3 regions of the Kribbella sp. NBC_01510 genome follow, and region 3 is predicted to be linked to each of the others. Evidence: riboswitches for the same ligand, from Rfam matches in the RefSeq annotation. Region 3 holds a riboswitch; each other region holds the start of a gene.
The links. A riboswitch is a leader RNA that binds a small molecule or an ion and turns the genes downstream of it on or off. The one in region 3 is predicted to bind thiamine pyrophosphate.
Positions count from the first base shown of each region.

Region 1: another riboswitch for thiamine pyrophosphate. It lies ahead of thiS (sulfur carrier protein ThiS); the one in region 3 lies ahead of OG558_RS12170 (purine-cytosine permease family protein).
Region 2: another riboswitch for thiamine pyrophosphate. It lies ahead of thiC (phosphomethylpyrimidine synthase ThiC); the one in region 3 lies ahead of OG558_RS12170 (purine-cytosine permease family protein).

Region 1 is NZ_CP109418.1:3,096,360-3,105,950, forward strand. Features, by position in the region: gene OG558_RS15350 (LysR family transcriptional regulator) at 1-112, shown strand, start outside; gene OG558_RS15355 (serine hydrolase) at 109-981, shown strand; gene OG558_RS15360 (RidA family protein) at 1,673-2,089, opposite strand; gene OG558_RS15365 (DUF6807 family protein) at 2,166-4,046, shown strand; gene OG558_RS15370 (thiazole synthase) at 4,036-4,809, opposite strand; gene thiS (sulfur carrier protein ThiS) at 4,811-5,017, opposite strand; TPP riboswitch at 5,008-5,118, opposite strand; gene OG558_RS15380 (hypothetical protein) at 5,349-5,831, shown strand; gene OG558_RS15385 (DUF5937 family protein) at 5,849-6,805, opposite strand; gene OG558_RS15390 (discoidin domain-containing protein) at 7,129-7,434, opposite strand; gene OG558_RS15395 (NPCBM/NEW2 domain-containing protein) at 7,495-7,749, shown strand; gene OG558_RS15400 (VOC family protein) at 7,746-8,096, opposite strand; gene glsA (glutaminase A) at 8,532-9,563, shown strand.
Region 2 is NZ_CP109418.1:3,260,051-3,269,641, reverse strand. Features, by position in the region: gene OG558_RS16230 (transposase) at 1-475, opposite strand, end outside; partial or broken gene thiC (phosphomethylpyrimidine synthase ThiC) at 808-2,426, opposite strand; TPP riboswitch at 2,417-2,535, opposite strand; gene OG558_RS16220 (lysophospholipid acyltransferase family protein) at 2,587-3,345, shown strand; gene OG558_RS16215 (hypothetical protein) at 3,534-4,013, shown strand; gene OG558_RS16210 (hypothetical protein) at 4,063-4,296, opposite strand; gene OG558_RS16205 (anion permease) at 4,310-5,446, opposite strand; gene OG558_RS16200 (anion permease) at 5,537-6,535, opposite strand; gene OG558_RS16195 (DUF47 family protein) at 6,538-7,170, opposite strand; gene OG558_RS16190 (DUF202 domain-containing protein) at 7,475-7,783, opposite strand; gene OG558_RS16185 (YidH family protein) at 7,780-8,115, opposite strand; gene OG558_RS16180 (glycoside hydrolase family 3 N-terminal domain-containing protein) at 8,112-9,347, opposite strand; gene OG558_RS16175 (MarR family winged helix-turn-helix transcriptional regulator) at 9,349-9,591, opposite strand, start outside.
Region 3 is NZ_CP109418.1:2,449,419-2,459,009, reverse strand. Features, by position in the region: gene OG558_RS12205 (ABC transporter ATP-binding protein) at 1-502, opposite strand, end outside; gene OG558_RS12200 (ABC transporter permease) at 478-1,314, opposite strand; gene OG558_RS12195 (ABC transporter substrate-binding protein) at 1,311-2,366, opposite strand; gene OG558_RS12190 (flavin reductase family protein) at 2,359-2,922, opposite strand; gene OG558_RS12185 (sigma-70 family RNA polymerase sigma factor) at 3,278-3,772, shown strand; gene OG558_RS12180 (methylated-DNA--[protein]-cysteine S-methyltransferase) at 3,765-4,331, shown strand; gene OG558_RS12175 (class I SAM-dependent methyltransferase) at 4,447-5,127, opposite strand; gene OG558_RS12170 (purine-cytosine permease family protein) at 5,155-6,483, opposite strand; TPP riboswitch at 6,477-6,592, opposite strand; gene OG558_RS12165 (alpha/beta hydrolase) at 6,613-7,275, opposite strand; gene OG558_RS12160 (hypothetical protein) at 7,272-8,156, opposite strand; gene OG558_RS12155 (DUF3152 domain-containing protein) at 8,205-8,954, opposite strand; gene OG558_RS12150 (zinc-binding dehydrogenase) at 9,114-9,591, opposite strand, start outside.

The DNA.
Region 1 (9,591 bases), 650 kb from region 3:
CGATGATCCGCTGCCGTTGCGGCTCCGGCTCGTCTGGTCCAGGACGCGTACGCCGTTCCTCCGCCCGGCGGACGTGATGGCGCAGCTCACGGATGCGTTGGTGGCGTCGTGAGCGCCCGGATCCGCGCGGTCTTCGAAGACGCCGGCGTTCGCGGCTGGTTGCATGCGGTCGCACTCGATGCGCCGGAGTCGACCGTCGAGGTGGATGCGGATCGCGTCGTACCGATGGCGTCTGTGTACAAGTTGCCGCTGCTCGCCGGGTTCTGCCGGTTGGTGGATCTGAGCGAGGTCGATCCGCGCGAGCGGGTGACGCTGGATCCGTCGACGCGGACCGCCGGGCCTACTGGGCTGTCGTTGTTCGCGGACCCGGTGACGGTGTCGCTGCGCGACCTGGCGGTGTCGATGATGACGGTGTCGGACAACGCGTCGGCCGATGCGTTGCTCGATGTGGTCGGGTTGCGGCGGCTGGCCGGCTTGCTGGAATCCTTCGGCCTGCAACGGACCTGGGTACGACGAGGGACCGCGGGGAACCTGCGTGACCTACAACGTCGGACGGGGCTGGACGATCCGGATGCGGCACTCGCCGTACTCGCTGACAACGACCGGACCGATCCGGCCGGGATCTACGAGGCGGCGAATGCGTCGGCGAGCACTCCGCGGGATCTGACGTCGCTGTTGCGGCGATTGTGGGCGGGGGAGTTGCTGTCACCGGAGCAGACCGCGTTCGTGCAGGCGACCATGCATCGGCAGGTGTTCGGCCACCGTTTGGCCTCTGGCTTCCCGCACGACGCCATTCGCGTCGCCGGGAAGACCGGGACGTTCGGAGCCCTCCGCCACGAGGTCGGGGTGGTCACCCTGCCCGACGGTGCCGCCTTCGCACTCGCGATCTTCACCCTGGCCGCGCGCGGCGATTTCCGCCAGCCACGCGTCGACGCCGCCATCGGCGAAGCCGCCCGCGTCGCGGTAGACCTCCTGCGCTAACCCTCCCCAACCTCGCTCCACCCGGGTCCCGTGCCCGCCCCCGACCTGGATGGTTGCCCGCTGCGATTCTGAGTGGACACGCTGGTGAAGCCGACAGCCGCGATCCGCGCGACCATCCACCTCAAGGGCTATCCGGCTCTTCTGACTGATGTGTGGGTGGGGATGGTGGTACTGCAGGTGGTGCGGTCGCGGTACAGCGGACTTTCGACAGGATGTGTTCGCGTTCGGCTGGCCGACCTAGGCTCACGCAATCGTCCATCACCTGGTCGGTGGGGTTCGATGGGGTCTGTGTCTGGTGCGAGGAGGGTTTTAGCCCGGTGAGGGAGGAAAACCCTCCCTGGCAGAAAACCCTCCACCCGAACAGAACGGGGCGCATCCCGGGCCGGTATCTCCGTGCCCACACCCTCCAGCACCACGGACCCGTGCCCAGCCCTCTCCCACGCTCCGACCGGGTTGGGGGAGTCTGGCCTGCCGATCCAGGGGGTATCGCTCCCCCCAGACAAACCCCCGCCGACCAACAGCGGCCGACCGTCGACAGTCCGCCCCGCCCCACACCGGGTGAGGCGGGGACGGAGCGGGAACCGACCAGGAGCACCACGCAACGCCCTCCGGAGCGACCCACACATCCAACAGAAGAGCCGGTTATCACCTGAAGTTGCTGGGCGGGGAGGAAGGCGAGGACGGGAGTGGGTCAGTTGACGACCGCGTAGGCCTCGACTTCCAGGAGGGCGTCAGGGCTGAAGAGGGCTACGACCTGGACGGCCGTGCCGGCGGGTGGGTTGGCGGTGTCGACGTACGCGTCGCGGGCCGCGCGGATCGCGGGCATGTAGGCGATGTCGGTGACGAAGTAGGTCATTTTCACGACGTCGGCGAAGGTGGCGCCGGCTGCCTTCAGGCACGCGTCCAGGTTGGCGAACACCTGGCGCGCCTGCGCGGCCGGATCACCCACCCCGACGAACTTCCCGTCGGCATCCAGTGCCACCTGCCCGGCGATCGCCACCCACTGCCCCGGTCCGGTCACGACATGGCTGTAACCGTTGCCTGGGGTAACACCATCGGGCCGCGGGAACGAGAGCTTGGTCAAGAGTTCCTCCCAGAGAGTCGTCACCTCATCTTCTCCCGGTTGGCCGGTCAAATCGCGGACGGGGTTGAGAAACCGGTTTCCGTCGGGAGAAGATACCGTCGTGGGCCGGACACCGAAGGACTCGATCACGATCGCCGATGTCGCGCGGGCGGCGGAGGTGTCGCGGGCAACCGTGTCACGGGTGATGAACGGGCGTCTCTCCGTCGCGCCCGACATCGCCGAGCGGGTGCGGGCCGCCATCGACCGGCTGAACTACCGGCCCAGCGACCTGGCCCGCAGCCTGTCCCTCGGCCGGACGGACATGGTCGCGCTGGTGGTGCCGGATCTCGGCAACCCGCTGTTCCAGCAGATCCTGCGCGGCATCACCAACGCCTCGGCCGCGGCCGGCTACCGCGTCCTGGTCGCCGAGACCGATGAGGACCCCAGCGCCGAGGCGGCCATCGCCGTGGAGGCCCGGCGGCGGTGCGACGCGCTGATCATGGTGTCGCCGCGGTTGCCGGAGGAGAGCCTGCTCGAACTGCTGCCGCAGGTGCAGCCGGTGATCCTGGTCAACCGGCAGGGCCCTCCGGAGGTCTCGTCAGTGGTCGTGGACTACGGCCGCGCGGTGCGGATCCTGGCGGATCACCTCGTCGGCCTGGGCCACCGGCGGCTGGCCTTCCTGGCCGGGCCGTCGGCGAGCGCGTCCAACACGGCCCGGCTGCGATCGCTCGAGGTGGCCGAGCGGGAGATCCCCGGGCTGGAGATCGTCCGGCTCGACTGCGGCTGGTCGATCGAGGACGGGTACGCCGCTGTCGAGCGCGTACTGGAATCACACGTGACGGCCGTGGTCGCGTTCAACGACCTGGTGGCCTTCGGTTTGCTCGCGCGACTCAACGAGGTCGGCGTCGCCGTACCCGCGGACCTGTCGGTGACCGGGATGGACGACATCGGCTTGGCGCGGTTCGCCGTACCGTCGCTGACGACTGTGCGGGTGCCGCAGAAGGGCCTTGGGGAGCTGGCGTGGCGGCGGATGTACGCCACGATCGCGGGATCCGATGTCGAGGTGGACGGCGTACCCGAGCTGCGGCTGGCGGTGCGGGCGAGCACTGGGCCGGTGCCGCAGGCGCCGCGGCTGCATGGGGATGCGCCGGCCGGGCGCGTGAGTTGGCAGCGGCAGGGCGACATCTTCGAGCTCAGCAGCGATTCCGGCATGCTCGCGCGGTACGAGTTCGGGCGGCGGACGCCGGAGGTCCACTCGCCGCGGCCCTATCTGCATCCGGTCCGGACGCTCGGCGGTCAACCGCTCACGGAGGTCAGCCCGGTCGACCACCGGCATCACTACGGCGTCTCGCTCGCGGTCGCCGGGGTCAACGGCACCTCCCATTGGGGCGGCCGGACGTTCGTCCGGGGCCAGGGCCCGACCCTGCTCACGAACCACGGCCAGCAACGCAGCCGCAGCGTCGCCGTCGACGACGATCACACGCTGCGCGACGAACTCACCTGGTACGACGAACAAGGCCGGCCGCAACTGGTCGAACGCCGACGACTGACGGGCTCGCTGGCCGACGGCGGCTGGCGGCTGGACTGGCAGAGCGTTCTCACTGCTCGCTACGGATCGATCCGCATCGACAGCCCCGCCACCACGGGCCGTCCGGACGCCGGGTACGGCGGCATCTTCTGGCGACTGCCGTCCGCCGAGACCACGACTGTCCTCAGCTCAGCCGGCGAAGGGACCGATGCTGTCTTCGGCTCGCTGAGTCCGTGGCTCGCCTTCGTCCAGCATCGCGCCGACATCATCACCACGTTGCTCCTGGTCCAGCCCAGCGACGTACGCCCGTGGTTCCTTCGCTCCACGGGGTACGTCGGTGCCGGTCCAGCACTGGCGTGGGACAGCCCACTGACCCTCCAGCCCAACCAAGACCTCGACCTGTCCCTCACCGCATTGCTGCTGGACCGCCCGATCGACCTCGCCGAAGCTGCCGAACTGGCGGCTAGAACGTAGGCAGACCGGTCGTCGGCGAGGAGGCCAGGGCCGACTGCCAGCGGCGGGGGACGCGGCCGGCCAGGCGGGCAGCTCGGCCGGCGGAGACGGCGTCGCGCATGGCCGCGGCCATCAGGGCAGGCTTCTCGGCGCGGGTGACCGGGGTGGCGAGCATGACGGCGGCACAGCCGAGCTCCATCGCCAGCGCGGCGTCGCTCGCCGTACCGATGCCCGCGTCGACGATCACCGGAACGTTCGCGGCCTCGGCGATGAGGGCGATGTTGTGCGGATTGCGGATGCCGAGCGCGGACCCGATCGGCGCCGCCAACGGCATCACTGCGGCACAGCCGGCCTGCTCGAGCCGGCGCGCGAGAATCGGGTCGTCGTTGGTGTAGGGCAGCACCGTGAACCCGTCGGCCACCAGGGCGTCCACGGCGTCGAGCAACTCGATCGGATCGGGCAGCAGCAGGTGGTCATCGGCGACGACCTCGACCTTGATCAGGTCGGTCTGCAACGCCTCCCGCGCGAGCTTCGCGGTCAGCACCGCCTCGGCGGCGGTGTGGCAACCGGCCGTGTTCGGCAGGACGTCGATGCCGTGCTTCTTGAGTACGTCGAGCACCGAGCCCTCGTGGCCGGTGCCGAGCCGGCGCATCGCGACCGTGGTCAGTTGGGTGCCGGAGGCAATCAATGCCTCCTCCATCACTTCCAGGTTGGCCGCACCGCCCGTGCCCATGATCAGGCGCGAGGTGTACGTCCGCCCGCCGAGCTCCAGTGGATCGTCCATGTCAGCCTCCTTGCACCGCGCTGACGATCTCGACCCGATCGCCGGCTCGCAGGGCGGTGGACGCCCATTCGGCCCTGGTGAGCACGTTCTGATTGATCGCGACCGCGATCCCGGTGGTCCGGTCGGAGTACTCGCCGATCAGCTCGGCCACGGACTTCCCCGGGGCGACGTCGGTCGCCGCACCGTTGACCCAGACAGCTTCCTGCATCGCTTCCTCCCTACGCCGGAATTACCCGATTCAGGTTCAGCGGTCGGCGACGGCCCAGTCACCCTCTCAGCCCACTCCTGCAAGCTCCCGCGGCGCTTTCGACTCTAGCTCACGTCTTCCCATGACCGCCAACGCGTCTCGAAGGCAGTACGCCATGGCCGGAAACCGCTACCGTGTGTATTGGGGGAAGGTGAGCAGAGATGGGGACGATCGATCGGGCTCACGGGGGAACAAAACTTGGCCTGCTGATAGCCGCGGCTGTGGTGCTGGCAGCAGTTGTCGTGGCGCTGAGGATCGGATTCGGCGGGGCCGATCCGCCGGGTGCCGTCCCGTGACGTCCGAGCCGAGCTCCGGGGTTCGGGGGCTCGACGTACAGCCGCTCAGCGACAAGTTCCAGCTCATCGACGGGGTGACCGGGTGGGCCTGGCGCGTGACACCGCAGACCGATGGTGTGCGGACGCTCCGTCTCACCCTGGTTGTGGAGCTGAACGACCTGCCCCTCAGCAGCCGTACCTTCGAGCAGGCGATCGCGGTCGCCGTCGAGCAGCAGCCGCCGTGGTACGAGCGGGCGTGGGGGTTGCTCGATGTCGCCGGCGTGGTGACCGCGATCGTCATCGCCGCGATCCTGGGATCCGCCAAGCTGGCACGCGTGTGGTGGGTACGCCGGAAGGCGGAAGAGGAGGCGGGAGGCGAGGACAGCGGTACGGCGGCCGACGCTCCGGAGGTCTCCGCGCCGACGGCCGCCGCCGACGGAAAGTCCACCGCCAACGGGAAGCCGACGGCCGCCGCCAACGGGAACAAGCCGAATCCGTGAGTACTGCTCTTCCCCGGTCAGTCGAGGTCCGATCCGGTGAGCAGGGCGGCGAGTTCGGTCGGTCGGTAGAGCACCTGCTTGCCGGTTCGTTGCGCTTCGACCAGCCCCGTACGACGCAGCAGTTGCAGGTGCTGGCTCACGGCCGAGGGCGTCACCTTCAGCTCGCCGGCCAGGTCGGTCGTTGTCCGGGGATGCGTGAGCAACGCGAGGATGTGGGCTCGCGGCGTACCGATCAACTGTGCAAGGTCTTGCCGTGACGGCGGTTCGACGACGGACCACAGATTGGCCTGCCCCCGCGGCGGATACCCCAGCAGCGGCTCGGCCCCGACGTCGAACGGAATCACCGCATGCGGCCCGAACAACGTCGGCTGTAACACCAGCCCCCGCCCGTCCACCCGCTCGGTCCGACTCGGATCGCTGACCCGATCGACTTTCAGTTGTCCGTTCTGATAACTGATGGCCGGCCCGAGTCCGTTCAGCATCGCCCCGGTCCCGTGCTGCGTGAGCACATGGCCGCGGTAGCTGATGTCGGCCGACAGAATCGTCCGCATCCGATCCCAGTACGGCGCCATCGCCAACTGCCAGTACGCACGCAGCGCGTCGACAACCCTGGCGGGACCATCAGCACCGGCAAGCTCGTCGGGTACCTCCTTGTTGACCGCGACGAACTGCCGCTCGAACGTCCGCCGATCCACCGCCCCGATGATCTCGAGCTCATCCTGGATTTGCGTCAACGGCGAGGTAGGCCGCGGCGTCAGGAAATCCGGACTCCCCATCGTGTCATTGACCAGCCACCGCAACACCGACCAATCCACCTGCTCGACCACCGGCTGCACACCCCGAACCCACCCCAGCTGCAACGGAAACCGCCCCGGATCCCGCAACGCCCGCAACGACAAAACCATCTCCGCTGCGGGCGAGATCGCGAATCGCACCTCCTCCAGGTCTCGCGAGCTCAGCTGATAGGTCAGCACGCCGGTCCCCTTCGTCGATGTAGCTCGATCCTAAATCGACTCGGATGTGTCAGTGGATCTGGAACTCCCAGAGGGAGAATCCGTACTGGGTGGCTCGCTGGATGCAGTGCAGCCGGACGTACCGGGCTGTCGTCGGAGCGAAGCTACTGCCGCGCCAGGAAACGTCGAGGTCGTTACCGCACTTGCCTTCCGCCCGGGTCAATTTCAGGGGACAACCGCGCAGCTGCACCCTTCTACCCACCGCATACCCGGGGTGAAGGGACTACATCAGGGGTGAACCCCGTACCTGGCCGCCGGGGCCGGCTTCGGGTGGTCACTCCGGATTACCTCCCCACCTTGCTTGACGCGGTACTAGCTGTCTCGACCCCACCCGATCCGGCGTTGTTGGAGTAGACGTCGCGCCAGGCATTGCTGTCATCGGAGACCTGGATGGCATAGGTCCTGGCGTACGCCGCCTCCCAGTACATGGTCGCGCCCTTGACGCTCGTCGGCGTCCCCAGACCGACCTGGAGCCAGTGATCGTCGGTGCGGTCGGAGCCACACCGGGACAGGTTCCCGTCCACCGCCTGGCCGGCGATCTCGAACCCGGTCGAGGCGGTCGCGGGCTTGTTCAGCGCGAGGTTCGGCATCGACTCCGGCTCGGGATCCTGCTCGGGAGGATGGTGATGCCGCTGTAGTTGCTTCGATCAATGATGTTCATCGCCGTCAGCGTGGTCGCCGGAGTGGTTGCCTCCGGCATCATCACGCGATCGAATCGTACGTCGCGATGGCCGAGGACGAGTCGAAGCCCTTCAGGACGCCGTACGTCCAACGCCTCCGCACCCCAGCCCGTCGACGTCGACGTCACCGGTGCGCAGTACCTGACCCTCGCGATCGACGACGCCGGCGACACCAACGCCCACGACCACGCCGACTGGGCCGACGCCAAGCTGGTCTGCTCCTAGCCGTTCGCGGCGACTCCGACCTTGTGGCCGTGGACGTCGGCGAAGACGCCGAAGCTGGTGCCCGGCACCTGCTGGGTCGGCTGGATGATCTTGCCACCGAGCTCTTCGGCCTTCTGCAGGGTCGCGGTCACGTCGTCGACCGCGACGAAGAACAGAACTTCGTCCTCGGCGCCTTGCCGTGGGCCGATCGCCACATAGGGGCCGGCTTCGCTGCCGGTGTCGATGAACGTGTAGCCGGGGAAGCCGCCTTCGGACGCGACCTTCCAGCCGAAGAGGTCCGCGAAGAACTTGCGTGTGACGTCGGGGTCCTCGGACCGGATCTCGGTGTGAACAACTGGATGGGACATCAGATCTCCTCAGGTTCTGGGTCTCTTCGTGACCCGTGGTGCTTACCTGACGATCACCGCACCTCAGAATCGACAGCCCTTGTGGGGTAAAGGATCGGCTGAACCACTGCCCGGATCGCACCATGTCGCAGACGGTGCTCAACCGTCGCTGTTCGTACTCACAGCAGGGTCGACGCACCCCGGCTGTAGGCCAGCCTCGTCGCGAGAGCAGTACGTTGCACCGGTGGAAGTCCCCGTGGATCAGGACCCTACGTGCCGACGCAGCGGCCGGGGACGGCTCAACGGCGTCGCTACCTGGAACGCAGCACCACGAGTAGTTCCACACAAAGTCCGGGTCGAACGTGCTGTCCAGCTCCAGCCGTACCTCGCCGCAGGTGGCTGTCCGCAGCGTGAGCGCCACGGAATCGCCCTGTCGTAGGCTGCCTGGAGTCGACGATGAGTGGGGATCTCATGACCAAGCTTTCCATGCACGAGAGCCTCCCGTTCGACGAGGCGACGGCGCCCTCACTCGTGTCTACCGGCGAGCTTCCACAGGCAGACCAGGTCAGGGATGCCGTCACCGAGGCGTACGAGCGCTATCGGTCGAACGGCGACGGTGCCGTCGCGAACTACATCCCCGCGCTGGCGAGCGCATCACCTGGACTATTCGGGATCTCCGTGGTCGGGGCCAGGGGCCGGTCCTTCGAGATCGGTGACGTGGAGACGGCCTTCTCGATCCAGAGCGTGTCCAAGCCCTTCGTCTTCGCGCTGGTCTGCGAGGCGATCGGGTATGAGGCGGCACGACGTCGGTTGGGCGTCAACAGCACGGGATTCCCATTCAACTCGCTGATGGCCGTCGAGTTGAATGACGAGCGGACGATGAACCCGTTGGTCAACGCGGGTGCGATCGCGACCACCAGCCTCGTTCCTGGCGACACGGCGGAGGAGAAGTGGGAGAGGATCCGCGACGGGCTTTCCCGCTTCGCCGGCCGCGAGCTCACCTTGAGTAACGATGTTTACGAATCTGAGTCGGCCACCAACATGCGCAACCAGGGCATCGCCCATCTCCTGGACAGCTACGAGCGGCTCTACTTCGACCCCGACGAGGCCACCGACGTCTATACCCGGCAGTGCTCCCTCGACGTGACCGCCCACGACCTCGCGGTGATGGCTGCCACGCTGGCCAACGGCGGGGTGAATCCGATGACAGGCGAGCGAGTCATTGTCGCGGGGGTGTGCCGGCGGGTGCTGGCCGTGATGGCCACTGCAGGCCTGTACGAGCTGTCCGGGGACTGGCTGTACGAGATCGGGATGCCGGGCAAGAGCGGCGTCAGTGGCGGCATTGTGACCGTGTCGCCCGGCAAGGGCGGCCTGGCGACCTTCTCACCTCCGCTCGACGCCGCCGGAAACAGCGTCCGCGGCCAACTCGTCACGAAGTACCTTGCCGAGCGCCTCGGCCTCAACCTCTTCGCCTCCGAACCCACGTAAGCCAAACCCCAAGCCCCTGCAGCCACGC
Region 2 (9,591 bases), 810 kb from region 3:
GCTGTGTCACCGCCGACTGGCTGATCCCCAGCTTCACGCCGATCTCCCGCCTCGTGAGTCCTTCGGCCAGCAGGTCGGCCACTGCCCAGCCGCGGTCGCTCCGGCGCCGCAGTACGGACGCCATCAGCCACAGCACGGTCTCCACCTGCTCCGCCCGGTGCGGATCCGGACCGACCACGTTGACGTGGTGAGGGCTCGACTTGGCCCGGTTCACCGCTTCCCGCGCGTAGACGAACGCGTCGCCGCTGCCCGCCCTGGTGCTGCGCGGCAGGGGCTGAGTGACCTCGCCGACCCCGAGTCCGACGTACCAGGTGTCGGTGCGGAGCAGCTCGACGATCACGTCGATGGTGGCGCGGGCCTCCGAGAGGATGCCCTGCACTTCGTCGCCGGCGGTCCGCTCGAACTTCCGGAGCAAACCGGTCCGTCGCGGCCGGCGGTTCAGGGAGTTCAGTAGCTCGGGTACGAGATCGCTCATGCTTCGGCTGCCGCGCTGATCTACCGTGAGAACAAAGACCATCGCCCTGCACCTCCTTCCGAACGCATTAAGGTTACAGTCTTATTTACGTAGAGTGAAGGAAGAAACCTGAATCGGTTCACCCGATCACTCCCAGTGATCGCTCTCTCGGTCTACCGATTCCCCCAATTCTCCGCTCGATCCGGCGACCTCGGCATCTCGACTCGCCCCGCACTTCACGCGCAGTCAATGGGGAGACGGACCGCCAGGCCATCACAACCGCGGTTCGCCGGCACCTCTGAGCGCGGCCCGATCGTAGGCCGGCGAATGTGATGGCCTGGCGGTCCGCGACCTCACTCCGCCAGCGGAAGACAGAGCTTCTGGTCGTTCGCCTTGAACGTGCCGGACATCTCGGCGAGGCCGGCCTCGATAGCCTCGGCGGAGGTCAGGCCGTGTTCTTTGGCGTACGCGCGGATGTCGGCGGTGATCCGCATCGAGCAGAACTTCGGGCCGCACATCGAGCAGAAGTGGGCGGTCTTGGCCGGCTCGGCGGGCAGGGTCTCGTCATGGAACGAGCGGGCCGCGTCGGGATCGAGCGAGAGGTTGAACTGGTCCTCCCAGCGGAACTCGAACCTTGCCTTGGACAACGTGTCGTCCCAGGCCTGCGCGCCCGGATGCCCCTTGGCCAGATCGGCCGCATGGGCGGCGATCTTGTAGGTGATCACGGCGGTCTTGACGTCGTCGCGATCCGGCAGCCCGAGGTGTTCCTTCGGCGTGACGTAGCAGAGCATCGCCGTACCCAGCCAGCCGATCTGAGCCGCACCGATCGCCGACGTGATGTGGTCGTAGGCCGGCGCCACATCAGTTGCCAACGGCCCCAATGTGTAGAACGGCGCCTCGCCGCAGAGCTCCTCCTCGAGCCGCACGTTCTCCGCGATCTTGTGCATCGGCACGTGGCCCGGTCCCTCGATCATCACCTGGACGTCGCGCTCCCAGGCGATCCGGGTCAACTCTCCCAGCGTCCGCAGCTCGGCGAACTGCGCCGCGTCGTTGGCGTCCGCGATACACCCCGGCCGCAACCCGTCGCCCAGTGAGAACGTCACGTCATAGGTGCGCAGGATCTCGCACAGCTCCGCGAAATGCGTGTACAGGAAGGACTCCTGATGATGCGCCAGGCACCACGCGGACATGATCGAGCCACCCCGGGACACGATGCCCGTGATCCGTCCAGCGGTCAGCGGCACGTACCGCAGCAGTACGCCGGCATGCACCGTCATGTAGTCGACACCCTGCTCGCACTGCTCGATCACCGTGTCGCGGTACACCTCCCACGACAGCCCGGCCGGATCGCCCTTCACCTTCTCGAGCGCCTGATAGACCGGGACCGTCCCGATCGGCACGGGTGAGTTCCGCAGGATCCACTCCCGCGTCTCGTGGATGTTCTTGCCGGTGGACAGGTCCATCACCGTGTCCGCGCCCCACCGGGTCGCCCAGACGAGCTTCTCGACCTCTTCCTCGACCGAGCTGCTGACGGCCGAGTTGCCGATGTTCGCGTTCACTTTCACCAGGAACTTCTTCCCGATGATCATCGGCTCGCTCTCCGGGTGCCGCCGGTTCGCCGGATCACGGCCCGGCCCCGGGCCACCTCGGACCGGACGAACTCCGGATCGAGGCCCTCCCGGACGGCGACGTACCTCATCTCCTCGGTGATCGTCCCGGCCCGCGCGTGCCCGAGCTGGGTCAGCGGTGCGCGCCCGGCGATCCAGTCCCGCCGGAGTGCGGGCAGTCCGGCCTGTACGTCGATCCGCGCCGACGCGTCGGTGTACGGACCCGACGTGTCGTACAGGTCGAAGTGCTCGCCGTTCGTGAGGTGGACGCGGCGGGCCGGGACGCCCAGCTCACCGCGGTAGATCTTCTCCGACCCCGAGATCGGGCCGGTGGTGACAGTCGGTCGAATCGTGCTGACGTTCACCTTGCTGCTCCCTACGCCGGAATTACCCGGACAGGTTCGGCGGTCGGCGGCGCCGGTCACCCAGCCGCCCTCTCAGCCCACTACGGTGCGAGCTCCCGCGATCTCCAATTGTCACCGTCACCTTAACCCGCCGTCTTGACCGAGCGGGTAGCGTCGGGGGATGCGTGACCTCGTGTACCCACCGGTGATCGGCTTCGCGAAGACGGCGTTCAAGGTGCTGGACCTGAAGTTCCAGCTGAGCGGGACGGAGAACGTGCCGCGGACCGGTGGCGCGGTGATCGCGCTCAACCACATCAGCTACGTCGACTTCGTGCTCGGCGGCTTCGGCGCTGTGCCAAGCAAGCGGCTGGTGCGGTTCATGGCCAAGGAGGTCCTGTTCCGCAACCGGTACTCCGGGCCGCTGATGCGCGGGATGCACCACATCCCGGTGGATCGCGCGGCCGGGATGGCGTCGTACCGCGAAGCGCTCCGGTACCTCGGCCAGGGCGAGGTCGTCGGCGTGTTCCCGGAGGCGACGATCAGCCGGTCGTTCGAGCTCAAGGAGTTCAAAACCGGCACGGTCCGGATGGCCGCCGCGGCCGGCGTACCGATCATTCCGATGATCCTGTGGGGCACGCAGCGGATGCTGACCAAGGACCATCCGCGCGACTTCTCCCGGCACCGCACGATCGCGATCACCGTCGGCGCACCGATCACCGTCACCCGAGGCGACGATGCGGCCGACGCGACCGCGCGCCTGCACTCGACCATGGCCGGGATGCTCGATCAGACCATCCGCGCCTACCCCGAGCAACCGGCCGGTGCCTGGTGGCTGCCGGCGTCGTACGGCGGCGCCGCGCCGACTCCGGCCGAGGCCGAGCGGCTGGATCAGGAGGAGCTCGCCCGCCGGGCCGAGCGGCGGACCAAGGAGGACCGGTAACGCGGACAAGACCTTGACCCTCGGGCGGGAACGAGGGTACGAAGACTTGTCGTTGTTGACAGAACAGGAACCTGGGGGGTCCCTGTGCGGCGGGCCGGGTAGTCGTACGCGCGGCCGCGGTACTCAGGCGGGCGGGGAAGGTTGTGTTCGAATCACCGGAAGAGCTTCATCTGTTCGAACCGGGGCAGATGACTCCAGCGCCGCACGTGGCGGAGCACATCCCGGACGCGGGGACGTTCTTCGTCGACTGGGCGACCCGGGGCCTGTCCGCGGACCGCGCCCGGGAGATCGAATCCGCGGTGAACGGACGACGCTGCCAGAACGGCTGGTTCCCGCTGGAGAGCCTGGACAGCATCGGCAGCCGGGGCTTCTGGCGCGGTCCGCTGACCTATCTGGCCCGGATGACGTCCGACGACGCGGCGATCATGCAACGCTGGGCCACTGAAGGCCTCAGAGGCGAGAACAAGAGCCGGATCGAGGCGACCGTGGACCACCTACTCCACCAGCAGGGCCACGCGGCCGCCGCCACCTGGGCCGTGGCGGTGCGCCCGAGGATCTATCTGGACGCGAGCATCCTCGGCGGCAAGCTGGCCGCCGCGTGGGAGTACAACCTCGGCTCCATCCGCTCCAAGGACGTGGCCAAGTCGGTACGGCGCTGGAACCGCTGACGACCCGTACGACGGACAGCCCTCGAGCGGACCGTCCGTCGTACCCGCGTCAGTGGAACTGCGGAATGATCAGATACAGCCCGTAGAACACCGCTGCCAGGCAGGCCGCGAAGCAGAGCGCGGCCAGGGAGGTGTCCACGATCGACGGCGGCTTCTTCTCCTCGATCGCCACCGCCCGCCGCGACATCGCGGTCACACCGAACGCGAACACGATCGCCAGCCCGACCCCGAAGAGCAGGCTGACCAGGGCCACCTGACCGAGTGCATTCCAGTGGATGTGCATCGCCGTACTCCTCTCAGCTCACCGCGGCCGTGGTGGCCGCCGGGGTGGAGGCCGGGTCGTCGTTGACGTTCTCCGGCGTCACCGGCCGGCGCCGGGAGGCGGCGTAGATGCCGGCGCTGGCCACGACCGCGAGAACCGCGACGATGACGACGCCGAAGTTGCCGGAGCTGGCCACCTGGCCGGCCAGCGCGCCGACGACCGCGGCGGCCGGGAGCGTGAACAGCCAGGCCATCGCCATCCGCCGGGCAACCGTCCAGCGCACCTCCGCGAGCCGCTTGCCGAGGCCGGTGCCGAGGATGCTGCCGGAGCAGACCTGGGTGGTGGACAGCGGGAAGCCGAGGTGGGACGAGGCCAGTAGCACCGCGGTCGAGCTGCTCTCGGCGGTGAACCCCTGCGGCGACTCGATCTCGGTCAGGCCCTTGCCCATCGTCCGGATGATCCGCCAGCCACCGAAATAGGTGCCCAGGGCGATCGCCAAGCCGGCCGAGAAGATCACCCAGGTCGGCGGGGGCGAACCCTTCGCGAGGCTGCCAGAGGTGATCAGCACCAGCGTGATGACGCCCATCGTCTTCTGCGCGTCACCGGTGCCATGGGCGAGCGAGAGCATCGACGCGGACGCGATCTGCCCCTTGTTGTACCCGGCCTCGACCGACTTCTTCCGGGCCCGCCGGGTGATCAGGTAGGCGAGGAAGGTGCCCACCAGCGCGACCGCGCCGGCCACGATCGGCGCGGCGATCGCGGGGAGGATGATCTTCTGCACCACTGTGCCGAAGTTGATCGCGCCGCTGCCGGCCGCGATCCAGGTGGCGCCGATCAGGCCGCCGAACAGGGCGTGCGACGAGGAGCTCGGCAGGCCGAAGTACCAGGTCACCAGGTTCCACAGGATCGCGCCGACCAGGCCGCCGAAGATGATCGGCACGGTCATCTTCGAGTCGTCGACGAGGCCGCTGGAGATCGTCGTGGCCACCGCGGTGGAGATGAACGCGCCGACCAGATTGAGCACGGCGGACACGGTGACCGCGACCTTGGGTCTGAGCGCGCCGGTGGCGATGGACGTCGCCATCGCGTTGGCGGTGTCGTGGAAACCGTTGGTGAAGTCGAACACCAACGCGGTGATGATCACCACGACGACAAGGAAGGACAGGTCCATCGCGATCACTTCCCCCCTGGGCCGGCGATGTACAGCGTGGATCGACGGTAAGGCCGGTTAGTGAATTCGAAGTGAACAAATCGAGGGAACTCACTGCGAGATCAGATAGGCCACCCCGTAAAAGAGGGCCGCGATGATGCCGGCCGCCGGAATGGTCAGCACCCACGCGATGCCGATGCTCCGCGCGACTCCCCAGCGAACCGCCGACAGCCGCTTGGTCGCACCGGCGCCGATCACCGCCGACGTGATCGTCTGTGTCGTGGAGACCGGCGCGTGCAGACCGATCGCCATCACGTACAGCGCGGTCGCGGCGACCGCCTCGGAGGCGAAGCCGCGGGCCGGGTCCAGGTGGATGATGCGGCGACCCAGGGTGCGCATGATCCGCCAGCCGCCGGAGTACGTGCCGAGAGAGATCGCCGTCGCGGCGGAGAGCTTGACCCACAGCGGGATGCCGTCGCCCGCGTCGACGTAACCGGAGGTGAGCAGCGCGAGGAAGATGACGCCCATCGTCTTCTGCGCGTCCTGCAGTCCGTGCCCGAGCGCCACCGCCGCCGCCGACAGCGATTGCGACATCCGGAATCCGCGGGTGGTCTTGGCTGGGTTGCTGCGCCGGAACGCCCACAGGATCGCGATCATCAGCGCGAACGCGCCGAAGAAGCCGATCGCGGGAGACAGCACCATCGGGATGACGACCTTGCCGAGGATGCCCGACCACAGCACGATGCTCGACGAGGCGACCCCGGCGCCGATCAGTCCGCCGATCAGCGCGTGCGACGAGGAGCTGGGCAGGCCGAAGTACCAGGTGATCAGATTCCAGGTGATCGCGCCGAGCAGGGCCGCGATCACGACCACCAGGCCCTGCTCACCACTCGGGGCGCTGATGATGTCCTTGCCGACCGTCTCGGCCACCTCGGTGCCGAGGAACGCGCCGACGAAGTTCATCACCGCCGCCATCGCCAGCGCCACCCGCGGTGTGAGCGCGCGGGTGGAGACCGAGGTCGCGATCGCGTTGGAGGCGTCGTGGAAGCCATTGGTGTAGTCGAATCCGAGGGCGATGACGACGAGGGCGACGACGAGCGCGAGCTCCACGCTCAGCTCTCCTTGACGGCGATCTGCTCGACCGTGTGGGCGACGTGCTCGAACGCGTCGATCGCGGCCTCCAGCAGGTCCACCACGGTCTTGAACTTCATCACGGTCAGGGCTTCGTACTCGCCGCTGAAGAGCTTGGCGATGATCCGGCGGTGCACCGCGTCACCGGTGTTCTCCAGCCGGTTGATCTCGATCCAGTACTCGGCCAGGTCCTTCATCGTCCGCAGCCGGGGCATCGTCTCGGCGGTCAGCTGAGCCATCCGCTGGAGCACCTCGATCTGCTCGGCGATCTCCTCCGGCAACTTGTCCAGGTTGAACAGGTGGACGGCGTCGACCGCCTCCTCCATGAAATCCATCACATCGTCGAGAACGGAGGCCAGTCGGTAGATGTCCTCGCGGTCGAACGGGGTGACGAAGGTGGAGTTGACCCGGCGGATGATCGAGTGGGTGGTCTCGTCGGCCGCGTGCTCGGCGTCCTTCATCTCGGCGGCGATCTGGTGACTCGAGGAGAGGCCGGTTCCCGCCGTACTGCCGAGCAGTTCGGCCAGGATCCGGGCCCCGTCCACGAGGTGGTTGGCGGACTCGGTGAAAAGGTCGTAGAACGTCGGGTCGTTCGGACGCAGACGTAACGGCACTTCAAGCTCCGGGTGAACGAGGGACAAACCGTGAACATGCTAGGGCATGGCTTGCGGGTTCCTGGCGTAGCGAGCAAGTGCTCGGTGGTGTAGCTCGGTGTGCTGGGGCGGAGGTCTCGATGCGGAGCATCGTGGCCTCTGCCACAGTGCAGCGAGGTGCGCCACCGAGTGCTGCGCAGAGGCAGGAACCCGCAAGCCATGCCCTCGGGGGGAACAGGCGGTTGACGCGGCATCCGCCCGATCAACGTATCGCGTCGGAATGAACTCATCCGGGGCGGCACGAACGATAGGTGATCGGTCGGTTTCAGTGGGTGATCACGGCGTACAGGTCGAAGAGGCCGACGACCAGGACCAAACCGGCGGCGACGCGGAGCACTCGGTCGTGGCCGAGGGCATGCACCGCGGACCCGCCGGTACGGCGATACACCGCGCTGACCGCGGCCCAGCAGGACAGCGCGAGCACGAGGACGACGATGCCGAGGCCGGTGCGGACGTCGGAGGAACCGTGGCCGGAGGCAATCAGGAGGATGCCGTTGGCGATCAGGCCCAGCGCGGTCCGGCGCCAGGCGAGCAGAGTGCGCTCGGGCTGCAGACCGGGATCGGGTGTGCTCATCGCCACAGGGAGAGGAGCAGGGCGATCAGGCCGACCGTCGCGATTGTTGCCCCGAGCATCAACGGCAGCCGGGTGACCGGGAGGCTGGCACCGGTGCGCATGGCGGTCAGGTTCAGCTGCCAGCGACGGAAGGCTCCCGCGGTGGTGACGATTCCGGCAGTGACCAGAACCACACCGATGATCCTGGCCGGCCAGCGAGCCGGACCGAGGTCGAGGAACTGCACCGCCGACAGACCGCCCGCGTAGCAGGCCAGCGAGGTCCGCAAGTAGGCCAGATAGGTCCGCTCGTTCGCCAGGGTGAAGCGGTAGTCGGGCTCCTGCTCGTCTGTCATCCGCAGCTCACCAAGCCGTGGTCCTGCTTCAGCGTCAGCACACGCCTCACGCTACTGGTCAGCTTCGCGGCGAATGCCTTGTCCTGCTGGGCCTTGACGACCAGTGCGTTCACCATGGTGGCGGTGAGCCCTGCTTTGGCATTGATGACCACGTCACCGCCCGCCGCGACGAACCGGGTCGCCCGCTGGCCCACCGGCACCGACGCGACCTCGGCGGCGGCCCCGACGTCGTCGGTGATCACGACACCATTCCAGCCCAGATCGCCGCGCACCATGCCTTGGATGACGGTCGGTGAGAACACAGCGCGGTTCTTGGGATCGATCTTGGTGTAGGTGACGGTCGAGATCATCACCATGGCGGCGCCCGCCTTGATCCCATCAGCGTACGGCTGCAGATCGGTGTCACCGCGAACCGTGACGTTGTCGACCACACCGGACGAGAAGTCGGTATTGCCGCGCACTCGGCCGAGTCCTGGGAAGTGCTTGACCGTCGTCATCACATCGGCCTTCTGCATCCCCCTGACGAACGCCTGCACCGGCGGCCCGACTTCCTCCGGCGTGTTTCCGTACTCGCGGTCGAGACTGCCGATGGGCGCGTTCTGGGACTTCAGCGACGTGGGTACGACGTCGGCCACCGGCGCGAGGTCGACGTTCACCCCCGCCTGCTTGAGTTGCCCGCCCCACTGCTGGGCACGCGCGGTGAGCTTGTCGGTGGACCAGCTGCCTTGCACAGTCGCGGCCGGGATCCGGTCGAAGCCGGGGCCCTTCAGGCGCTGGATCTGGCCGCCCTCCTGGTCAGCGGCGATCAGCGGGCGGACGCCCTTCACCGTGGCGGCGGTGTTCGCTGCGGCCATCGCCGTACGCGTGTGGGACAGGCTTCCGCTGTCTCCGAGCAGGAAGACGCTGCCGGGCTTCTCCTTCTGCACGATGGGACGTTGCGCAGAAGTCATGCCGCTGGCGCTGATGCCGGTCATGATCAGCTGGGCCGCTTGCTCCCGGAGGGTCAGGGTTTGGAGCTTCTGCTCGATGCAGCTCGGCGTTGCGGTCGGAGTTGGTGTCGGCGTCGGAGTCTCGGCCGGAGTGCTGGGCTGCGCGGTGGCGGGCTGGGTCGTCGGCAGTGGCACCGACGATGACGGCACTGTGCTCGGGCCTGCGGTCGGTGGGGACTGACTGTCGCTGCAGCCGGCGACGACGAGTGCCGTCATCGCGACCAAGGCGAGCGGACGCCTCATCTCAGCGACGCTCCCAGACGGCGCGGTCGACTGTGTCGCCGGAGTGCCGGGCCAGCGTCGCGCAGACGTCGTACAGATGCTCGACCTGCTCCTCGGTCAGCGCGTCGAAGATCGACTTGCGGACTTCGTCGACGTGGCCGGGCGCAGTCTCCACCAGCTTCTGCCGGCCCAGGTCGGTGAGGATCGCCACCTGGCCGCGACGGTCGGACTCGATGCCCTCCCGCCTGACCCATCCGTGCTGCTC
Region 3 (9,591 bases):
GCAGCACATGCATCTTCAGCCGGGTCAGCGCGTCCAGCGCGCCGAACGGTTCGTCCGCCAGCAGCAACTCCGGCTCCCGCACCAGCGACCGCGCCAAGGCGACCCGCTGCTGCTCGCCACCGGACAACTCATTGGGCCACGCCTTCTCACGGCCGGCGAGCCCAACCTCCGACAGACTTTCCCGGCCCCGCGCAGCAGCCCCGGACAGCCCGAGTACGACGTTCTCCAACACCCTTGCCCAGGGCAACAATCGGGAATCCTGGAAGACAACCGAAACCTGCGTCGGTACGACGACCTCGCCCGAGCCGGCCACATCCGGGTCCAGCCCGGCCAGCGCCCGCAGCAAGGTGCTCTTCCCGGACCCGCTCTTTCCCAGCAAGGCAACGAACTCACCCGGCGCGATATCCAGGTCGACCCCGTCCAGTACGGCGCGATCGTCGTACCGGCGGACCAGGTCCCGGACCTGGACAGCAGCGGTCAGGAGGCCAGTGTGCGGCGCCATGAGAGGGCCCTCCTCTGAATCAGGCGGACGGCCCCGTCGGACAGCAGGCCGAGGACGCCGTACAGGACCAGGCCGACAATGATGATGTCGGTCTGTCCGTACGTCCGGGCCAGCTCCATCATGTAGCCGATACCGCTGGTGGAATTGATCTGCTCGACGACGACCAGCGACAGCCACGCGCCGGTGACCGCGAACCGCAGCCCGAGCAGGAATCCGGGCAGCGCGCCCGGCAGGACCACCCGGCGGATGAAGTCCCAGCGCGACAGCCCGACGGTTTGCGCGAGTTCGACGTACCGGCTGTCGATGGTGCGGAGTCCGTTATGGGTGTGGATGTAAATCGGCACGAACACCCCGAGGAGGATGGTGACGACCTTCATCGACTCACCGATACCGAGCCAGAGGATCAGCAGCGGCAGCAGCGCCAGCGACGGGATCGCTCGCTTGATCTGAATCGGACCGTCCAGCAGTGCCTCGCCGAGACGGGACAGTCCGGAGAGCAGCGCGAGTACGACGCCCAGCACGATGCCGAGCGCAAGTCCGATCAGCGCGCGCTGGGTGGACGTCCACAGGTTCGGCTGGAGGCGACCGTCGGCGATCAGGTCGCCGGCCGTGGTCACCACGGTCCACGGCGCGGACAGCACCCGCTGGTCGATCCAGCCGGTCGCCGATCCGATGCTCCAGATCACCAGCAGCAGCATGGGTCCGATGGCCGCGCCGAACCTGATCGGCTTGCCCAGTCCGAGGCGACGACGCCGTACGACGGGCGCGACCGAATCGGCTGTACGCAGTCCAGGCAGTGTCGCGGCGCTCATTTGGTGGCTCCCTTGATCGCATCGGCCGCGACGCTCTGGAACCGCAGGTCATACAGGTCCTTGGCCTGGATCACCGGGTTGCCGGTCTCCTTGGCGAGCAACTCGATGGTCTCCTGCTGCCGCTGGATCGCGTCACTCCAGTCCGCGCTGATGTCAGGGTGACCAGCGTTGTCGACCAGCCACTGACCGTCGGACTCGGTGAGTCCCTGGTCCTTCACGTAGTACCCCTGGATCCACTCCTTGGGGTGTTTGTCGATCCAGTCCTGCGCGACGCCCCAGGCAGCGACGTACGCGCGGATCGCGGCCGCCTTCGCCGGGTTCTCGAGCGACTCGGTCACCACGTACAGGTGGCCGGCGTCGTCGCGGAGGCCGTGCGGGATCGTGGTCCCGCCGTCCTTTGCGTACTTGGCCAGATAGCGCTTGATCTGGACGCCGCCGATCGGGGCGACGTCGACCTGCTTCGCGGCCAGCGCGTTCGTGTACACGTCGCCGGTGCTGGGTAGCTCGACCAGTTTGACGTCGTCCTTGGTCAGGCCGGCCTTCTTCAGCACTTTGAGGACGAGCGCGCCCTGCGCCTGGCCCGGGCTGTACGCGATCTTCTTGCCCCGCAGGTCCGGCAGCGTCTTGACGTTCGCGCCGGGCGCGATCCCCAGCTGGTAGATCGGGTGGTCGAGCGGGTCCTGGCGGAACTTGGAGGCGACGATCTTGACATGCAGCCCGGTCCAGGTCGCGTGGATCGGCGGGATCTCCGCGACGGAGCCGACGTCCAGCGCGTGCGCCCGGAACGCCTCGGTCGTCTGCGGACCGCCGCTCAGGTTGGCGAACTGGACGAACTTCGACACCTTGTCGAGCTGTCCGGACAGCTTCAGGGCCACCTGGGTGGCCGGGTCGCCGACGACGATCTTGGTGCCGTCCGGGACGGTCGTCGGCAGCGCGGCGTCCAGCGCGAGCTTCGCGCCGCCGTCGTTGCCGGCCTGGGCAGCGCCTCCGCAGCCGGTGACCAAGGCGGCAATCGCGACGGCCGCGGTCAGAACCTTGTGGGTCTTAAACATGATGTGCCTTCGAATGCGTCGTGACGTAGCGGCCGTCGTGGTACAGCAACGGGTCGTGCTCACGTCGTTCGGTATGGGTGGCGAGGCGGGCGACGACCAGGTGGTGGTCGCCCACGGCGAAGCGGTGCTCGACCTGCGCGCGCAGGTAGCTGGGCGCCTCGTCGAGCACCGGTTCGCCGGTGTGCAGCCGGGACCAGCGGGTCGGCTCGGCGAAGCGGTCGATGCCACTGGTGGCGAACCGGCCGGCGATCGCCTGCTGGTCGGCGGACAGGAAGTTGATCACCAGGCTGTCGGCGGTGCTGACGGTCGGCCAGCTGGACGCACTGGTGGCGATCGCGAACGAGACGAGCGGTGGCAGCAGGCTGACCGAGACCAGTGAGGTCGCGGTGAACCCGGCCGGGCCGCGGCCGGCGTCCGCGGTGATCACCACGACACCGGCGGCGTGGCGACGGAACACGGACCGGAACACGTCGGCGTCGACGATCCGCTCCTCGAGGCGGTCCGGGACGACGGACAGCGGCGGACGATCGGACGGGTTGATCGCATGGACTGACATGTCTCTCCCTCGGATACGGGGGCAGGGACGACCGGCAGCGGGCAGCAGGAAGCACCACAACCGGGCGGGGTGTGGGAGGCGCAGGCTCAGACAGGCCTCGTACGGCGGGAGTCCGCCGGGGCAACGCGGGCAGCAGCGGTCACCGACAGGTGGCGCTCGCCGTCCGCAGAAGATCGATGACGCGACGGCGGGTGAGCAGTGTCGTCGTCATGTCAGCTACCTTCTCATCAATGTCTACTGGACAACTAGACAATCTCGCGATCCGGGACAGCCGTCCGAAACTGACCATCCGCTGGGACGACACGCCGCCAGGTCGCCCTCACACTCCCGGCCGTGCGTGCGTTCTACTTGCGTGATGGCTCGGGAGAAGGTCGTACTGCCGCCGTTCCAGGCGTTGATCGACGCGCACTGGCGCGACGTGGCCCGGCTGGCGCGTGCGATGGCCGGGCCGGTGGACGGCGACGACGCGGCCCAACGCGCCTGGGAGAAGGCGTACGCCGCCTACCCCGACCTCACGTCGGCGAAGAACCTCCGCAGCTGGCTCCTCACCATCACGGCCCGGTGCGCGACCGACGTACACCGTGCACGCAAACCGCAGCGCCCTCTGGACGAGGCTGCACCGGTCGCCGTCGACGGCCCGGAGGCCGCGGACTGGCCGGACCCCGACCTCTGGCGCGCGGTCAACGAGCTGCCGGAGCGGCAACGCTTCGCGATCACGCTCAAATACGTCGGCGACCTGGACCACCACGGCGTGGCCGCCGCCCTCGACACCACGCCTGCCGCGTCGCGCCGGCTCGTCAGCGACGCCCTCGCGGCACTGCGCAGCAAACTCGGAGTAAACGATGACTGACCTCGAGAGCCGGCTGACCCGGCTCACCACCCCAGACCTGACCCCACCGATCCTTCCGGACGCCGACGTCGCCTACACCCTGCACGACACCCCGATCGGCACGATGCTGCTCGCCGTCGCGCACGGCCGGGTGGTGGCCAGCTCCTTCGGCGACGAGGAAACGATGACCACCCGCCTCGCCCGGGCGGTGTCCCCGCGCGTACTCCGCCAGCCCCGCGCGCTGGACGACGTACGGCGGCAACTCGACGAATATCTGGACGGCCGGCGGCACGCCTTCGATCTGAAGGTCGACCTGGCGCTGGCGACTCCGTTCCAGCGACTCGTGCTCACCGATCTGCCGAAGCACACCCGCTACGGCACGACGACGACGTACGGCGCGGTCGCCGGGGAGATCCACAAGCCCAAGGCGGCTCGGGCGGTGGGTACGGCACTCGGCGCGAACCCGGTCTGCGTCGTCCTGCCCTGCCACCGCGTGATCGGCTCGAACGGCGCGCTCACGGGGTACGCCGGCGGACTGGACGCGAAGCGTTTTTTGCTGAATCTCGAAGCAAAAGACTGAATTTTCCTCAGCCTGCCAGGAAGCATTTACACTCGACAGACAAAGGAGCAGATCCCCAGTGTGGAGTGGGGATCTGCTTCTTGTTTTTCCCTTACCTGCAAGGGCCGCTGACGCGTCAGTCAGTGGCGGGCTGGTGGATCTCCAGAATGAGCCGGCGACGGCCGCCCCAGTCCCGCTTGTAGACCTTGTAGTCCTCGATTCCGGCCTTCGCGCAGAGCCGGCCGTAACTGATCTCGTCGTGGATGAAGTGCACGCTGCTGGTGCCGAAGTGCTCGGTCGTGACGATCCGGTGCTCCGGGCCCTGACGCATCCCGTTCGCGATCTCCGCCGCCGTTGCCGGTCCCCAGGCCGGGCCCTCGATGATCGCGATGCCGCCCGGCTTCAGCACCCGGGAGATCTCGCAGATGGTCGACACCTGCTCGTCCTCGGCGAACAGCTCGTGGAACGCGGTCCACAGGCAGATCACCGCGTCGAACGCGTCCCACTTGTACGGCAGGTCCGTCATCGACCCGACCGCCCAGTCGATCGACAGTTCCTCCTCGGCCGCCTTCGCCCGGCCGGCCTCGATCAGGTTCGGCGAGATGTCCAGCGCGCAGACGGCCTTGCCGGCCTTGGCCAGCGGCAACGCGATCCGGCCGTAGCCACAGCACAGGTCGAGCACCGACTCACGCCCGTCCAGCAGTTCCTCGACGGCCTTGACGGTCGCCGCGTCCCGCTCGGGCGTGGTCCGCGCGGCCAGGCCGTCGGCCCCGAGTTCGGCATACTCGGCCCGGCTGCGCAGTGCGGAGTTCAGCATGGGCGCAAGTATCCCGGTTACTCCGGGTCAGTTGTCCAGCGGTCGGCGCCCTACACGACCGAGCACGACCGCGGCCAGCATCGAGACGACGATCGAGGTGACCGTCGCACCCAGCCAGGTCGGCACCGGCTGGTGGTTGAACACCCGCTGCTGGACGTCGGTCCAGAACGGCGACCAACGGCTCACTGTGCCGGGGTTGACCACCTGGTAGGCGACGAATCCGATCAGCCACGCCACGGCCGGCTGCCACCGGAAGCGCGCCGTACCCGAGACGTCCCAGTTCATCTTGCTGACCAGGAAGAAGTCCGCGATCGCGGCCGCGAACAGCGGGACGAAGACCGAGCCGATCAGGAAGAGGAACTGCGTGTAGTTGCCTAGGTCAACCATCAGGGCGAGGCCGGTGGCGAGTACGCCGATCGCGACCGAGATCCAGCGCCGGTCGACCTTGCCGATCAGGTTGTGGGCGGCCATCGTGGTCGAGTAGACATTCGCGTACGCCTCGTCGACCTCGTCCACCAGCAGGACCAACAGTGCGATCGCGCCGGCCGGCAGGACGACGAGCGCGGTGATCACGTCCTCGCTGTTGGTCTGCAAAGTCGCGACCGCGAACACACCGAGTGCGTAGTACGCGATCGCCGCCAGGCCGTAGCCGAGCGAGGAGCCGGCGAACGCCGCCTTGTTGGTGCGCGAGTGCCGGGTGTAGTCGGCGGCCAGCGGCGCGAACGAGACCACGCCCGCGGCGGCCAGGTCGACGGCCGGCCAGAAGCCCAACACGTTGTCCTGCGGCAGGTCGTGCATGGGCTTGCTGAGCACCTGCACGAACAGGTACACCGACGCGATCAGCACCAGCCAGACCATGAACTTCCGCAGCAGCTTCACACTGCCGAGCGGCCGGACCGCCATCGTCGTCGCGATCACCCCGGCCAGCAGGACGAACACCCAGCGCCAGCGCTCACTCGTCACCGCGACCGCGGCCTGCGAGATGATGATGATCTCCATCGTGGCCCAGCCGACGTTCTGCGCGATGTTCAGCACGGTCGGCGCCATCGAACCGCGTCGGCCGAACAAGCCGCGCAGGCACGTCATCGCCGGCGCACCGGTCTGCGATCCGAACACCGCCGCCCCACCGAGCACCAACGCGCCGATCCCACAGCCGACGACGACCGCGAGCAGGCCCTTCCACAGCGAGCCCGTGGTCGCCGCCACCAGCGCACCGGTGACCGGCCCGAACAAGGAGATGCCGAAGTTCCCCCAGAGGGCGAACTGGTCGAGGAATCCGAGCGTCCGCGGGGCGTCCGTGGTCAGGACAAGCGGCGCCTCGATGTCGCTAGCAGGACGAACAGCAGTATTGGTCATGATGACCTGCTCCCTACGCCGGCATTACCCGGTCAGGTTCAGGCGGTCGGCGACCCAGCTGTCGCCCTCTCAGCCCGCGCGTACGGTGCGAGCTCCCGCAAAGGTTGTTAGCGCGTCAACGATAGCGCTTCACTCGCTTTCGGGAAGGGTGGCGGCTCGCTGGATGAGAGCGGCCACCTCGGGACCGTTGGTCAGCACTGGTATGTGCGCGCCCGAATCCAGCGTCCTGGCCTCACCGTGGCTGAGCTCCGCCAACCGCTGTACCCACTCGGCCGGCGAGATCAGATCGTGCTTGCCGCGCACGATGACCACCGGCACGCGCACCTGGGTGATGATCGCGGCCAGGTCGTGGTGCCGGGCGGCTTCCGCGGCTCGGGCGATCGAGGAAAGCGTCGTACGGGCGTACTGCGGGGTGACAACCCGAATCAGGCGGGGTGCTTCCGGTACGGCCGACCCCAGCCATCGGACCGTCCGGTCCACCCAGCCCGACATCCGGATGTCGCCGGTCGGCGCCACCAGCACCAGCGCATGGACGAGCTCGGGGTCGATGATCGCGGTCTCGACCACGATCTGGCAGCTGGCGGAGTGTCCGACCAGGACCGACCGCTCGCGGATCTTGTCGGCGAGTGCCACGCCCAGCGCGCGCGGATGCAGATCTTCGCGGGCCCCGGCCGGTTCGCCGTACCCGGGAAGAGTGACGACGACGTACGGCGTGGTCAGGTGCTCGACCGTTTTGGCGTACGACTCCGGCCCGAGACCGAGGCCCGGGACCAGGACAACGGGTGCGCTCACTCCCAGGGCGCTTTGACCGGCGGGCCCTGGACGACCGGGTTGCTGACGTCGGGCTTCAGCTCGCGGTACCCGATCGCCAGACCCGCCGCGAGGATCAGTAGGCCGGTGCCGCCCCAGCCGTACGCCTTGGGCAGCCGGTCGATCGTCTCGTTGATGGCGCCCAGGCCGGTGGACAGGACGATGCTCAGCCAGATCAGGATCGGGATCGCGGACACCGCGACCAGCAGGAGGCCACCGAGCTCGACCGGGTCGGGCTGGCGCCCTGCCTTGCGGCGGGCGAGCACGTCCCGGATCCACATCCCGATCGCGACCGCGCCGACCACGATCAGCAGCAGTTGGCCGATGGTGTCGATCACGTCGGTGCGGAGCGGGTGGTTCAGCGGTGAGCCGGGGGCCTGGGAGATCTCGCGCAGGGCGACCCGCTGGACGGACACGACGAGCAGTCCGTAGACGGCCGCGATCAGTGCGGCCAGTCCGACCACCCGGGCGGCACGCGGGTCACGGGGCGCGACCGGCTCATCCCGTCCGTACGTCGGGAGCTCGTGCTGCTGCGGATGCGCCGCGGGACCGTAGGGGCTCCCGGGGCGGAAGTTCGGCGGCTGGGTGTACGTCGGGCCCTGGCTCTGCGGCGGACCGGCGTACTGCGGCTGGCTCTGTTGCTGATCGGGCCGGTCTAGTGGCTGGCCCGGCTGGCCTTGAGGTTGGCCCGGCTGGGAGCCGTAGGGCTGCGGCTGGGCGTAGGGGCCGGGCTGCGGGTCCGTGTATGGGCCCACGCCGTAGGTCCCACCGCCGTACGGCGTGGGACGGGCGTAGTGGTGCTCCTCACCGGACTGGTCGGGCTCGTCGCCCCGGCCGTACGTCGGGAAATCCTGTGACGACATCGCTGCTCCCTCCCCTCCGACTCAGCTTCTCACGAACGGATGCTTCGCTCAGGTCGCTTTGATCGTCGGCCAGGCGTTCGGCAGGCAGCCGGCCAGGCCCTTGGTCTGCTGCATCATCACCGGCGCGGGGGTCTTCGCCTTGGTGCAGGTCGAGTGGCCGTGGCCGAGCGCGTGCCCGACCTCGTGGTTGACCAGGTAGCTGCGGTACAGCGAGACGTCGCCGTTGTACGCCGGGATCGCGTACATCCACCGTTTGGCGTTCAGCACGACCCGGTCCTCGACCCGGCAGGACACCTCACCGCCGGTGTCGAGCGGCAGACAGAGCTTGTCCGTCAGCGCCGGCGTGGCCAGGATGATGCGCAGGTCGGCGTCGACCTTGTCGGTCCGCTCGAAGCTGACCGGGTGAACCGCCTGCCAGCCGCGGGGGTCGGCCAGCGTCTTGTGGATGATCGCCGCAACCACGGCACCGTTGACCGACAGTCCCTGCTCGATCTCGACCCGATAGGTCAGCTTGTCCCGGACCCCGGTCGCCTTGTTGAACCCGGGCACTACGGCAAGCTTGCCACTGGACACACTGACATTCGGCTTCGCGCCCTTGGGCTGCCGCGTCAAACTCGGTGCCGGCCGCAACGGAGTGGTGAACTTCTGCGTAGGCGTCGGAACCGGCGTGGGCGTGCTGACCGGCACCTCGGTGACAGGCGCACTCACCCCGGACACCACATCAGCCGCCAGACTCCGCCGGTTGGCCACATCCGGATGCATCACCACCACAGTCCCCAGCACGGCTAACGCAGTCACCGAAAACCACTGCACCTTGTGCGACTTCCGCCGGCTGTGCCGCCCACCCCGCTGGCGTACAGGCGCGTCGCCGCGCTGGCCAGTCCGCCGGGTGGTCATGACAATCGACCCTACCGACTCACCGGTCCTCCACGAAAGGTGAGTTTCGTGAACGACCGGTCAGGGCGTCACGACAAGCTTCCCGATGGCTTCGTTGCTTTCCATGTAGTGGTGAGCCGCAACAATGTCGTCCAGGCCGAAGACCCGGTCGATGTTGGGTCGATAGACGCCGGCCTCGATCTCATGCACGACCCGCTGCAGCACGGTTGCGCCCGCCTCGCCCTTCAGGTTGTCGCTGTGGAAAGCCGTGAGCTTGGTCCCGGACGGAATCATCGCTATTGCTTCGAAGTCCGGGATCAGCCACCCACTGAGCGAGCCCGCGACACACACCGTCCCGCCACGACGGACCAGATGCAGCGAGTCGACCGCAGTACTCGCTCCGACGAGGTCCAGAACATAGTCCGGACCCTCCGGCCAAACCGCGTCCATGGTCGCCGGCGACCCACGGCCGTCGACGAGTACGTGGTCGACACCGGCCGCAGCCAACGCGTCGACCTTGTCCTGCCGCCGGGTCGTCGCCGCCGTCTCGACACCGTAG